Regions from separate parts of the Kocuria sabuli genome, predicted to be linked through region 2. Evidence: predicted binding sites of a transcription regulator. Region 2 holds the regulator's gene; the other holds the start of a gene.
What was found. The regulator HspR, encoded in region 2, represses chaperone genes until heat shock. The targets are predictions, from matches to a motif close to AAGTTGAGTCNNNNNGACTCAACTT.

Region 1 (6,521 bases), on a different contig from region 2:
CCTGGTAGATCCCGGCGTAGGAGCTGTCCGGCAGCACCGCGAGGGTGTCGGCCTCCTCGCCGTCCGGGCCCCACATGCGCCCGGAGGTGCGGATCATGGCCGGCATCGAGGCGTCCACGATGACGTCCGAGGGCACGTGCAGGTTGGTGATGCCCTTGTCCGAGTTCACCATGGCCAGCGCGGGCCCGTCGGCGAGCCCCTGGTCGATCGCGGCCCGGACGTCGTCGCGGACGTCGGCCGGGAGCGCGTCGAGGCCGTTGAGGATGGCGGCCAGGCCGTTGGCGGGGGACAGGCCGGCCTGCTCCAGGGCCTCGCCGTGGGCTGCGAACAGCTCCGGGAGGAACGCCTTGATGACGTGGCCGAAGATGATGGGGTCGGAGACCTTCATCATGGTCGCCTTCAGGTGCACCGAGAAGAGGACGCCCTCCTGCCGGGCGCGCTCCACCTGCTCGGCGAGGAACGCGTCCAGCGCGGCGGCCCGCATCACGGTGCCGTCCACGACCTCACCGGCGAGCACGGGGACGGACTCCTTGAGCACCGTGGTGCTGCCGTCCTCGCCGACCAGGCGGATCGTGAGGGTGTCCTCGGCCTCGACGACCACGGACTTCTCGTTGTCGCGGAAGTCGTCGGCGGCCATGGTGGCGACGTTGGTGCGGGAGTCCGCGGACCACTCGCCCATCCGGTGCGGGTTCTTGCGGACGTAGTTCTTCACGGAGGCGGGGGCGCGGCGGTCCGAGTTGCCCTCGCGCAGCACCGGGTTGACCGCGGAGCCCTTGATCTTGTCGTAGCGGGCCCGGGCGTCCTTCTCCTCGTCGGTCCCCGGCTCGTCCGGGTAGTCCGGGAGGGCGAAGCCCTGCTCCTGCAGCTCCTTGACCGCGGCCTTCAGCTGCGGGACGGAGGCCGAGATGTTCGGGAGCTTGATGATGTTGGCCTCGGGCTTCTTGGCCAGCTCGCCGAGCTCGGCGAGGGCGTCGTCGACCCGCTGGTCCTCGGGCAGGCGGTCGCCGAACGCGGCGAGGATGCGGCCGGCCAGGGAGATGTCCCGGGTCTCGACCTCGACGCCGGCGGTGGAGGCGTAGGCCTCGATGATCGGCTTGAAGGAGTAGGTGGCGAGCAGCGGGGCCTCGTCGGTGCGGGTGTAGATGATCTTTGCCATGTGCGGACTGTCTCCCATGGATGTCTTCGGATACGGGACGATGCTTCCTGGTGCCAAGATACCCGAGGCCGTGCCCGCCCCGGTGATCGACGTCCGCCCGCGGACGGCCCCGGGCACGACGGCGGGCCCGTTCCCCCGCGTGGAACGGGCCCGTGGCCGCACCGGGCCGAACCGGCCGCACCGGGGCGGCGGGCCCCGGCGCGGCCCGGCTCAGCCCTCGGTGGACTGGGTGGAGCGGGTGCCGTTGACGAGCTCGCCCTCGCCGATCACGCGGTCGCCGCCGCCCTCCTGGTCGCGGCCGTCCTCCTGGCCCTCGCCCAGGGCCTGCTGCTCGCCCTGTCCGGAGACCACCTGGATCCTGCGCGGCTTGGCCTGCGCCGACACCGGGATGGTCACCGTGAGCACGCCGTTGTCGTAGCTCGCGGCGATGTTCTGGATGTCGATGCCCTGGCCGAGGTTGAGCTGGCGGACGAACGAGGAACTCTGCCGCTCGCGGGTGATCCACTGGACGTCCTGCACCTCGGGCAGCGTCCGCTCGGCCCGGATGGTCAGCAGCTGGCCGTCGACGTCGACGTCGACGCTCTCCGGGTCGATGCCGGGCAGGTCGGCCCGCAGGATGTAGCGCTCGCCCTCCCGGTAGAGGTCCATGGGCATCTCCCGCAGGCCCTGGCGGGCGAACAGGGAGGCGGCGAGCCGGTCGAAATCGTTGAACGGCGTGAACATCGTGGCCACGTCCATCATCTCCTCAACTACATGAGCAATGCCTCTGACAGTTAGTTGAGTCCGATCAACTCAACTGTGATGAATGATAGCTCCGCCGCAGTGGAGGTTCAACGATTCCGGGCGCGCATCGCCCAGGGCGAACCGGGCGCCGCCGTGGCTCGTGGGCACCTGGCCCCGCCGTGGCTCGGGGGCACCCGGCCCCGCGGCACGGGGGCCGCTCAGCGGCGGTCGTTGGGGTAGCTCAGGCCGATCCGCTCGCGCACCCGGTCGAAGAGCTCGACGAGCTCGAGGGAGTCGGCCCAGGGCATCACGGGCGACTCCGGCAGCCCCTGCTGGATGCAGCGGGTCGCCTCCCGCATCTCGTAGACGTACCCGCCTCCGGTGACCTCGACGTGCTCGACGACGGGAGCGGCGCGCTCGCGGGCCCCGTCGGCGCTCTGCCGCACCAGCGTCGTCGGGCAGTTGATCCGACCGTCCACCCGCAGCCAGCCCTCCGTGCCGCTGATCACGACCTGGTGCGGCACGGTGGCGGCGAGGGTGCCGCTGACGTGGCCGCGGCCGTGCCCGAAGTCCAGGGTCAGCGCGGTGTCCAGGTCCACGGCCGTGTCGCCGAGCTCCGCGCGGGCGCTCCAGCTCCGGGGCGTGCCGAGTGCGGCCCCGGTCCAGGTGAGGGGGTAGACCATCATGTCCAGCAGCACGCCGCCGCCGTCGGCGTTGCGGAAGAGCCGGTGGGCGGGGTCCACCGGGCGGTGCATGCCGATGGAGGCCTCGACCGAGTGCACCCGGCCCAGCCGCCCGGCACGGACCCAGCCCATGGCGGTGCGGAAGCCGGGGGTCATGCGGGTCCAGACCGCCTCCATGAGGAAGACGCCGTGCCCGCGCGCCAGGTCCTGGAGGTCCCGGACCTCCGCGGCGGTCATGGCGAGGGCCTTCTCGCACACCACGTGCTTGCCCGCGCGCAGGAGCGCGGACACGTCCCGGTGGTGGTAGCCGTGCGGGGTCGCCACGTAGGCGACCTCCACCTCGGGGTCGGCCGCGAGGCGCTCCAGGCCCGTGGCCCCGGCGCTGTTCCCGTACGCCCGCTCGACACCGTGCCGGCGGGCGAAGTCCTCGGCCCGGTGCTGGTCGCGGGAGCTCACGGCGACGAGCCGGGCGTCCGGCAGCGCCGCGATGTCCGGCACCACCTTCTCGGCGATGTCGGCCGTGCTGACGACTCCCCAGCCGAGCGTGCGGCCGGTCGGGGAGAGGGGCTCGTCCAGGTGGGCGGCGTCGAGGGAGGCGGCGACGAAGGGGGCGAGGGTTCCGGCAGGCATGGGCGCATTCTGCCACGCGCACCGGCCGGGAGGACGCCCCGGCACCGGGGCGAACGACCGTTCGTCGCCTAGGCTGGCGGCATGCCCCGGGTCAGCCAGCAGTACAAGGACGAGCGCCGCCGCGAGATCGTCGCGGCCGCCAGCCGGTGCTTCCTGGAGCACGGCTTCGAGGGGGCGTCGATGCACCGGATCATCGCCGCCACGGGACTGTCCGCGGGTGCGCTGTACAACCACTTCCCGTCCAAGCAGGAGCTCGTGCTCGAATCCGCGCGCACGGCGCTGGACCGTGTCCTGGACCCGGCGGAGGGCGCGGACGAGGGCGCGGACCCGCACGGTGGGGGTCCCGCGGAGTGGGTCGCGGGGCTGCTGGAGCGCCTCGCCGCGGACCCGGCCGCCACGCGGCTGCTGCTCATCACGTGGGGCGGGGCCGTGAGCGAGCCCGCGCTGGCGGCCGTGGCCGGCGAGCACCTCGGGCGGGTGCGCGACCGGGTCGAGGAGCGCTACGGGCGGTGGGTGGTCGAGGAGCTCGGCCTGGACCCCGAACGGGCCCGGGAGTGGGTCGCGATGTTCGCCCAGGCCATCCTCTCGGTGCTGCAGGGCTACGTGGTGCAGTCGTGCCTGCTGCCCGGCTTCGACCACGACGCCTACCTGGACTACGCGCGCACCCTCGCGGCGCAGTAGTGACCGGGACGGCCCCGCGGCGTCCGCCCCGGGCTCAGGCGTTGAGCTCGCGGTGCTCGGCGGAGAGCTGCACGTAGGTCCGGGCGTTGGCACGGACCTTCTCCTGCTCCGGGCCGGTGAGCTCCCGGCGGACCCGGGCGGGCACCCCGGCCACGAGGGAGCGCGGCGGCACCACGGTGCCCTCCAGGACCACCGCGCCGGCGGCCACGAGGGAGCCGGTGCCGATCACGGCGCCGTTGAGGACGGTCGCGTTCATCCCCACGAGGACCTCGTCCTCCACGGTGCAACCGTGCACCACGGCGCCGTGGCCCACGCTCACGCCCGCCCCGATCGTGCACGGGTGACCGGGGTCCGAGTGGACCACCACGTTGTCCTGCAGGTTCGATCCCGCCCCGAGAAGGACGGGGGAGCGGTCCCCGCGCACCGTGGCGCCGTAGAAGACCCCGGACTCCGGGCCCAGCTCGACGTCCCCGACCACCGTGGCGGTCGGCGCCACGAAGGCGGAGGGGGCGATCCGGGGCGCGTGCCCGGCGTGCGGGAGGACCAGACCGGTCGGGGCGCGGCGTTCCATGGCCCCAGCCTAGCGGCCGCGGCGCGTCCGTCCCGGGGCCACTGCCCCCTGGGCCCCGGCCCGGTCCGGGGCCCAGGGGGCCGGGCTCAGGCGTGTCGCGACGCCGCCGCCCGGCTCAGCCCTGCCGCGACGCCACCGGCAGCGGGGCGTGCGGGGCACGGTGCTGGATCGCCACCCGGATCTTCTGCCCGCCCTTGAGCACGTACTCCGCGCCGTGGACGTGGATGGTGACGTTGTCGGCCCGGCGCGAGGAGCCCTCGAGCTCGAGCACGTGGTGGTCGATGCAGACCCGGATGACCTGTCCCCGGTAGAGCACGGTGAACGAGACCCGGTCCAGCTGGCTCGGCAGCGCCGGGTCGAACTCCAGCCACTCGCCGCGCACGCGCAGCCCCGCGTACGCGCGGGTCACGACGTCGACGGAGCCGGCCATGGCGCCCAGGTGGATGCCCTCGCCCGTGGTCCCGCCCTGGGTGTCGTCCAGGTCCACCAGCAGGGCGTCCTGGAAAGCCGACCAGGACCGGTCCGGGTGCAGCCACGCGAGCACCGAGGCGTTGACCACCCGGGAGAGCGAGGACCCGTGCGAGGACCGTGCGATGTAGAAGTCGACGGTGCGCTCGATGGCGGCGTGGTCCACGTCGTAGCCCATCCGCCCGAGCTCCTCGACGAGCCCTTCCGGGCCGAACAGGTAGACGAGCATGATGGTGTCCGCCTGCTTGGCCAGCTTGTAGTTGTTGGTCATGTCGCCCTCGTTCTCCAGCAGGAGGTCGAGGCGGCCGATGTTGCGGTACTTGGCCCGGTAGAACTCCCAGTCCAGCTCGTCGAGGTCGTCGTAGCCGTGGAACTGGCTGATGGTGCCGTCCCGGTTGAACGGCACGAACATCCGTTCGGCCATCTGCTGCCAGGTCCCCACCTCCTCGACCGAGAGGCCGTAGCGGGAGGAGAGCTCCTCGCGCTGGTGCTCGACCATGTCGTGGAAGATGTGCGCGCTGTGCCGGAACAGCCAGGCCGCCAGCACGTTGGTGTAGGCGTTGTCCTTGAGCCCGCCCCCGTGCTGGCCGCGGGGACCGTCGTGGTACTCGTCCGGGCCCATCACGCCGGCGATGTGGTAGCGGCCGTCCGCGGGGTCGTAGTCGGTCAGGGACGCGAACAGGCGGGTGATGCCGATGATCAGCTCCGAGCCCTGACCGGCCAGCCAGTCGATGTCACCGGTGGTCTCGTAGTAGATCCAGGCGTTGTACGCGATCGCGAGGCCCACGTGGAACTGCCGCCACGAGTTGTCCGGCAGCCACCGGCTGGAGTGGTGGTTGAACAGCTCCGGCGGGGTCTCCTCCCGGCCGTCCGAGCCGGACTGCCACGGGAACGCCGCGCCCTCGAGCCCGAACTCCATGGCCCGGTGCTTCGCCATGGGCAGCCGCCGCCACCGGTAGGAGAGCAGCGAGCGGGTCACCTGGGGCTCGCGCAGGTTCACCACCGGCAGGATGAACAGCTCGTCCCAGAAGATGTGCCCCCGGTAGCCCTCGCCGTGCAGGCCGCGGGCCGGCACGCCGGCGTCGCGCAGCGACATGTGCGGGGCGAGGGTCTGGGAGACGTGGAACAGGTGCACCCGCAGCGCCAGCTGGGTGAGGCACAGCTCGCTGGTCTGCCCCTCGGGGTCCGGGCAGACGTCGACGTCGTAGCGGTCCCACAGCAGCGACCACTCGACCTCGTGGGAGGGCAGCAGGCCCCGCACGCCGCTGGGGTTGCGGTCCAGTTCCGCGAGGGCGCCCTCGCGGGGCGAGCCGATCGCGGCGTCGCGGCTGGTGACGACCGCGGTGGTGGAGTCGATGATCACCGGGCGGCCGTCGGTGATGTTGACCTGGTGGCGGCGGAACTCGGTGCCGCCGGGGCGGATCTCGCGGCGCTCCCGGACGTTCTGGCCGCCCTCGATCGTCGTGCGCTGGGCGGTGGTGATCTCGATCTTGGACTGCGTGGTGCGCACGTGGGAGAGCAGGGTCTCGTGGTCGTCGGGCAGGGACGTCGACTCGAGGTCCACCAGGTGGTGGTCGTTGAGGTCCTGGTACTCCGCGACCCCGTTGTT
Region 2 (6,521 bases):
CCGGGACCTGCTCGAGCGCACCGAGAAGCCGTTCAAGGACGTCATTTCCGAGGCCGGCATCTCCGTGTCCGACATCGACCACGTGGTCCTCGTCGGCGGCTCGACCCGCATGCCCGCCGTTGTCGAGACCGTCCAGCGCCTGGCCGGCAAGGAGCCCAACAAGGGCGTCAACCCGGACGAGGTCGTCGCCGTCGGCGCGGCCATCCAGGCCGGCGTGCTCAAGGGCGACCGCAAGGACGTCCTGCTGATCGACGTGACCCCGCTGTCGCTGGGCATCGAAACCAAGGGCGGCGTGATGACCAAGCTCATCGAGCGCAACACGGCCATCCCGACCAAGCGGTCCGAGACCTTCACCACCGCGGAGGACAACCAGCCGTCCGTGTCCATCCAGGTCTTCCAGGGCGAGCGCCAGTTCACCCGGGACAACAAGAACCTGGGCACCTTCGAGCTGACCGGCATCGCCCCCGCCCCGCGCGGCATGCCGCAGATCGAGGTCACCTTCGACATCGACGCCAACGGCATCGTCCACGTCTCCGCGAAGGACAAGGGCACCGGCACCGAGCAGTCGATGACCATCACGGGAGGGTCCTCCCTCTCCAAGGAGGACATCGACCGCATGGTCAAGGACGCCGAGGCCAACGCCGAGGCCGACCGGGTCCGCCGCGAGGCCGCCGACCTGCGCAACAACGCGGAGCAGCAGGCATACTCCGTGGACAAGCTGCTGAAGGACAACGACGAGAAGCTGCCCGCGGACGTCAAGGCCGAGGTCCAGGCAGACGTCGACGCCCTGAAGCAGGCGCTCGAGGGCGACGACGAGGACGCCGTGAAGTCCGCCTACGACAAGCTGCAGCAGTCCCAGACCAAGCTCGGCGAGGCCCTCTACGCGCAGGCGCAGACCGACGGCGCCGAGGGCGCCCCGGACGCGGGCGCCGCGGCCGGTGACGAGGACATCGTCGACGCCGAGGTCGTCGACGACGAGGACGAGAAGAAGTGAGCATGCCCGATCCCACGCCAGGACCCGACGAGAACCCGGTGGAGAACGCTCCCGAGCCCTCCGCCGGCACCCCCGACGAGCAGCGCGCGCAGGACTCCGGCGCCGGCCCCCAGGAGGAGGCCGGGCCGGAGGGCCTGACCGTGGACGACATCCTCTCCACGCCCCAGTCGACCGACGCCGGCTCCGCCGACGCCGGGGCGGCGGCGGCCGAGGACCCGTCCGCGGCGCTGGCCGAGGAACGGCTCGAGGAGCTGCGCCGGCTGCAGGCCGAGTTCGTGAACTTCAAGCACCGCACGGCCCGCGAGAAGGAGCAGCTGCGCACGTTCGTGACCGGCGACCTCCTGCAGACGCTGCTGCCGGTGTTCGACGACATCGACGCGGCCCGCCAGGCCGGGGACCTCACCGACGGCCCGTTCGCGGCGATCGCGAACAAGCTCGAGGAGATCCTCGTCCGGCAGGGACTGACCCGCATCGGGGCGGTCGGCGAGAAGTTCGACCCGAACGTCCACGAGGCGGTCCTGCAGCAGCCCACGAGCGAGGTCGAGCCCGACCAGGTCTCGATGGTGCTGCGCTCCGGCTTCCGGATCGGCGAGCGCGTGGTGCGGCCGGCCCAGGTCGCCGTCGCGGTCGCCGAGTGAGGCCGGACCCGGCCTGAACCGGGCGGGAGGGGAGGCCCGGCCACGGGCCTCCCCTCTCGGCCCCGCTGCGCCGCGGCGCCCCGGGGCGACCCCAGGACTTCCACCGGGTGCTGCTCGTCAGGACCCCGACCGGCCCCACAGAAAGGAGGCGTCATGGCCAGCCAGGACTGGATCGACAAGGACTTCTACAGCATTCTCGGCGTCTCCAAGGACGCGTCCGAGGCAGACATCAAGAAGGCCTACCGCAAGCTCGCCCGCCGGTTCCACCCCGACCAGAACCCCGGGGACGCGGAGGCCGAGCAGCGGTTCAAGGACATCGCGGAGGCCCACTCCGTGCTCTCCGACCCCGAGGAGCGCAAGCAGTACGACGCGATCCGCGCGATGGGCTCCGGTGCCCGCTTCACCGCCGGCGGCCCGGGCGGTGCCGGCGGCTCCGCGAACTTCGAGGACCTCTTCGGCGACGTCTTCAGCGGCGGCGGCCGCCGCCGTACGAGCTACTCCACCGGCGGCTACGGCGGGGGCTTCGGAGGTGCGGGCGGGTTCGAGGACCTGTTCTCCCAGTTCGGCGGTCAGGGCGGCTACGGCGCGCCCGGGGGCGGGTACCAGGCCCCGCCCGCGCGCGGGGAGGACATCCGCACGGAGACGACCATCCCGTTCCGCTCCTCGGTGCGCGGGACCACCGTCAAGCTGCGCCGCGGCAACGGGCAGGAGACCACGGTGCGCGTCCCCGCGGGGGTGCGGGACGGGCAGAAGCTCAAGCTCGCCGGCAAGGGCCACTCCGGCCCGGGCGGGCCCGGCGACCTCTACGTCACCGTGCACGTGGGCTCCCACCCGTTCTTCACCCGCGTGGAGGGCACGGACGACGTCGAGGTCACCGTGCCGATCACGTTCCCCGAGGCCGCCCTGGGCGCCACCATCGAGGTGCCGACCCTGGACGGCGGCACGGTGCGGGTGAAGGTGCCCGCGGGCACCTCGTCGGGCCGGCGCTTCCGCGTCAAGGGCCGCGGCTTCAGCACCGCGAAGGGCGCGGGCAACCTCATCGTGACCGTCGAGGTGCACGTGCCGCCCCACCTGGACGGGCCGGCCGAGGCCGCCGTCCGCGCGTTCGCCGAGGCGACCGCGGACGATGACCCCCGGGCGGGCCTGGCCGCGAAGGCGCGGGTCTGAGATGGCCCTCGACGCCGACCAGCCGCTGTTCGTGATCTCCGTGGCCGCGGAGATCGCCGAGATGCACCCGCAGACGCTGCGCCAGTACGACCGGCTCGGCCTGGTCAAGCCGTCCCGCGCCCCGGGCCGGGCCCGGCGCTACTCCCAGCGCGACATCGAGAAGCTGCAGCAGATCCAGGTGCTGTCCCAGCAGGGCGTCTCGCTCGAGGGCATCCGGCGGATCCTGCAGCTCGAGAACCAGGTCGCGGTCCTGCAGGCGAAGGTGGCGGAGCTGTCCCTGGATCTCGAGGAGGCCCGGGACCGGGCCGAGGAGTCCTCGCGGATCTTCGCCGCCGGCGCCGGCGGGGACGTGGTGCGCATGGCGCGCGGCTCGCGGCCGCGCGCCCGCAAGATCTCCCAGGCCGTGGTGCTCTACCGGCCGCCGCGGCAGCAGGAGCGCTGAGCGCCCGGCCTCAGCGCAGCCGCTTCTCGAAGCCCACGTCGTACACGCCGTCCTCGTAGACCTGGGCCCGTCCCGGCAGGAGCACGTAGCCGCTGCTGCGGTACAGGGCGAAGGCCTCGGGCTGGCGGTTGCCCGTGGTGAGGCGGACGCGCCGGTAGCCCGCGGCGGCGGCGAGCCGCTCGAGCTCGGCCAGCACCCGCCGGGACAGCCCGCGCCGGCGGTGCGCGGGCGCGGTCCAGATCCGCTTGAACTCCGCCGTGGCGTCGTCGTGCCGGCGGAACGCGCCGCCGGCCACCGTCAGCCCGCCCTCGAGCAGCAGGACCAGCCCGCCGGTGGGCGGAGCGAAGTCGTCCACCGGGTGCTGCTCCATCTCCTCCGCACCGATCCGGGGCCCGTAGCGCTCCAGGTACTCGTGGTGCAGGCCCTCGAGCAGCGGACGCGTGCGCGGGTCCTCCGGGGGCACGAGGACGAACCCGTCCCGCCCGGGGGCCGCCCCCGCGCTCACGGGAGCCGGCGGTAGGTCAGGTCGCGCGGCACCCGGCCGGCCTCCTGCGCCTTGCGCTCGAAGCTCGTGAGAACCCGTCCCTCCCAGCGGGGGGCCCAGCCCGCGTCCGGGTGCTCCTCGTCGGCGAGCGGGCCCGGGTGGACGTTCTCGAAGTGTGGGGACGCGTCCAGGACCTCGCGCATCACCACCGCGTACTCCTGCCAGTCCGTGGCCAGCCGCCACAGCCCGCCCGGCACGAGCACCCGGGCGGCCAGCTCCGCGAACCCGGGGGAGACGAGGCGCCGCTTGTGGTGGCGGGTCTTGTGCCAGGGGTCCGGGAAGAACACCCACAGCTCGTCCACCGAGGCCGGGGCGAGCATGTGCTCCAGCACCTCGGGGGCGTTGGCCTGGACCACCCGGACGTTGTCCACGCCGGCCTGGGCCGCCTTGAGCAGCAGGTCCGCGATCCCCGGCTTGTACACCTCGACGGCGAGGTGGTTGCGCCCGGGGTCCTGGGCGGCGGCGTGGACGATCGCCTCGCCCAGCCCGGAGCCGACCTCCACCACCAGCGGGGCCTCGCGCCCGAAGGCCGCAATGGCGTCGAGCTCGTGGTCGGGGTGCACGGAGGTGTCCGTGCGCACGCGCGGGACGTCCAGCACCCGGGCGGGCGCCCAGTCGTCCCACGCCTTCTGACGGCGTGCGGTGAGACGGTCGCCGCGGCGCACGAACGAGTACGGCCGGCGGTGGAAGGCCTCGGGAACGGGACCCTGGGCGGGACCCTGGGAGGGGCTCTCGGCGGGTTCTTCGGCGGGGGTGGGAGTGTGCTCGGTCATCGCCCTACATCCTAGGCGCAGGCCGGGCCGGTGCCGTCCCGCTGCCCGGGGGCTCGGCCCAGCGCCGGCGGGGGGCCTCCCACACCGCGAAGCGGGCCAGCAGCTCGTCCGCGTCCCCGGCGACGACGGCGGCGTCCCGGTGCTCCGGGTGCACGAGCCCGGCCGCGGACATCGCGGCGACCGCCTCCAGCAGGGGCGTCCAACAGCCCGAGACGTCGAGGAAGCCGACCGGCTTGGCGTGCACGCCGAGCTGCAGCCAGGTCCACGCCTCGAAGATCTCCTCGAGGGTGCCCAGGCCTCCGGGCAGTGCCACGAACCCGTCCGCGAGGCGGGCCATCTCCGCCTTGCGCTCGTGCATCGTCCGGACGACGCGCAGCTCGCTCAGACCGGTGTGGGCGGTCTCCTCGTCGACGAGCGCGCGCGGCATCACCCCGATCACCTCGCCCCCCGCGGCCAGGGCGGCGTCGGCGACGACGCCCATCAGCCCCACGTGGCCCCCGCCGTAGACCACGCCCACGCCGCGGCGGGCGAGCTCGGCGGCGAAGGCCCGGGCGGCCTCGGCGAACAGGGGGTCGGCGCCCAGGGAGGCCCCGGTGTACACGGCGAGTCTCATGGGGACATTCTCGGGGTGCCGGCGCCGATAGCATGAATCGCGCCCCGCACCCCGTTCCCCGAGGACCCCCATGAGCTCATCGACCCCCGGCGACCCCGTGCGCTCCCGCCTGCGCCTGTCCGGCAGGACGGACCGGGTCGTGCTCGTCGCGGCCCTGGGGGTCCTCAGCGCGGTCAGCCCCATGGCCACGGACATGTACCTCGCGTCCATGCCGGCCATGGCGGGGCACTTCGGGGCCTCGGCCTCCGCGGTGCAGCTGACCCTGACCAGCTACATGGTCGGCATGGCCCTGGGGCAGTTCCTGCTCGGGCCGGTCTCCGACGTGCTCGGCAGGCACCGGCTCATGGTCGCCGGCAACGTGCTGTTCCTGGTCAGCTCCGTGGCCGTGGTCCTCGCCCCCGGCATCGGGGCGGTCATCGTGCTGCGCGCGGTGCAGGGCGCCGCCGGTGCGGCGGGCGTGGTGATCGCCCGCGCCGTGGTCTCCGACATCGCCTCCGGACGCCGGGCCGCCAAGCTCTTCTCGGTCCTCGCGACCATCACGTCCCTGGCCCCGGTCGTGGCCCCGCTGCTGGGCGGGGTGATCGCCACCGTGGCCCCCTGGCAGACCGTGTTCTGGGCGCTCGCCGCGTTCGGGCTGCTGATGCTCGCGTGCTCCGTCCTCGTGGTCCCCGAGACCCTGCCGTCGCACCGGCGCCACCGCGGCGGGGTCGGCGCCGTCGTCGACGGCTCCTGGCGCGTGCTGCGCACCCCGTCCTTCATGGCCTACGCGCTGGCCTTCGGCCTCGCGTTCGGGGCCCTGTTCTCCTACATCTCCGCCTCCTCCTTCGTGGTGCAGAACGTGCTCGGCTACTCGGCGCTCGGCTACTCCGTGGTCTTCGCCGTCAACGCGGCCGGCTCGATCCTCGGGGCCGTCGTCAACACCCGGCTCGTCGACCGGGTCGAGCCCGCGGCGGTGCTGCGCACCGCCCTCGTGGTCATGGGCACGGTCAACGTGGTGGGCCTCGTTCTGGTCCTGGCGGGGATCACCGGGTGGACCACGCTGGCGCACCTGTTCGTGAGCCAGACCTGCGTCGGGTTCACCTTCGGCAACGCGGTGGCCCTCGCCCAGTCGCGGGTGCCCGGCCGGGCCGGCGCCGGGTCGGCGGTGCTCGGGCTGGTGCAGTTCCTCCTCGGCGGCCTCGTGAGCCCGCTGACCGGTCTGGCCGGGCCGCACAGCGCGGTGCCCATGGCCGTCTCGATGGCGGTCTGCTCGGTCCTGGCCGTGGCCGCCGTGCTGGCCGCGGGCCGGCTCTCCCGCCGTCCGCCGCAGGCGCCTGCCGGCCCGTGACCGGCAGGTCCCCGCGGCTTCCG

Region 1: a site for HspR is predicted at 1,931-1,955, ahead of RE027_RS09785 (Hsp20/alpha crystallin family protein). Genes of this name have one in related genera too.

What each region holds. Positions count from the first base shown of each region.
Region 1 covers NZ_JAVHZE010000008.1:54,289-60,809, reverse strand. Annotated here, with positions in the region: gene RE027_RS09790 (NADP-dependent isocitrate dehydrogenase) at 1-1,156, opposite strand, end outside; gene RE027_RS09785 (Hsp20/alpha crystallin family protein) at 1,367-1,894, opposite strand; gene RE027_RS09780 (Gfo/Idh/MocA family protein) at 2,098-3,192, opposite strand; gene RE027_RS09775 (TetR/AcrR family transcriptional regulator) at 3,274-3,873, shown strand; gene RE027_RS09770 (gamma carbonic anhydrase family protein) at 3,908-4,444, opposite strand; gene RE027_RS09765 (beta-phosphoglucomutase family hydrolase) at 4,560-6,521, opposite strand, start outside.
Region 2 covers NZ_JAVHZE010000004.1:126,009-132,529, forward strand. Annotated here, with positions in the region: gene dnaK (molecular chaperone DnaK) at 1-994, shown strand, start outside; gene RE027_RS06200 (nucleotide exchange factor GrpE) at 991-1,632, shown strand; gene RE027_RS06205 (DnaJ C-terminal domain-containing protein) at 1,786-2,799, shown strand; gene RE027_RS06210 (heat shock protein transcriptional repressor HspR) at 2,801-3,241, shown strand; gene RE027_RS06215 (GNAT family N-acetyltransferase) at 3,252-3,746, opposite strand; gene trmB (tRNA (guanosine(46)-N7)-methyltransferase TrmB) at 3,743-4,558, opposite strand; gene RE027_RS06225 (LOG family protein) at 4,563-5,171, opposite strand; gene RE027_RS06230 (multidrug effflux MFS transporter) at 5,242-6,498, shown strand.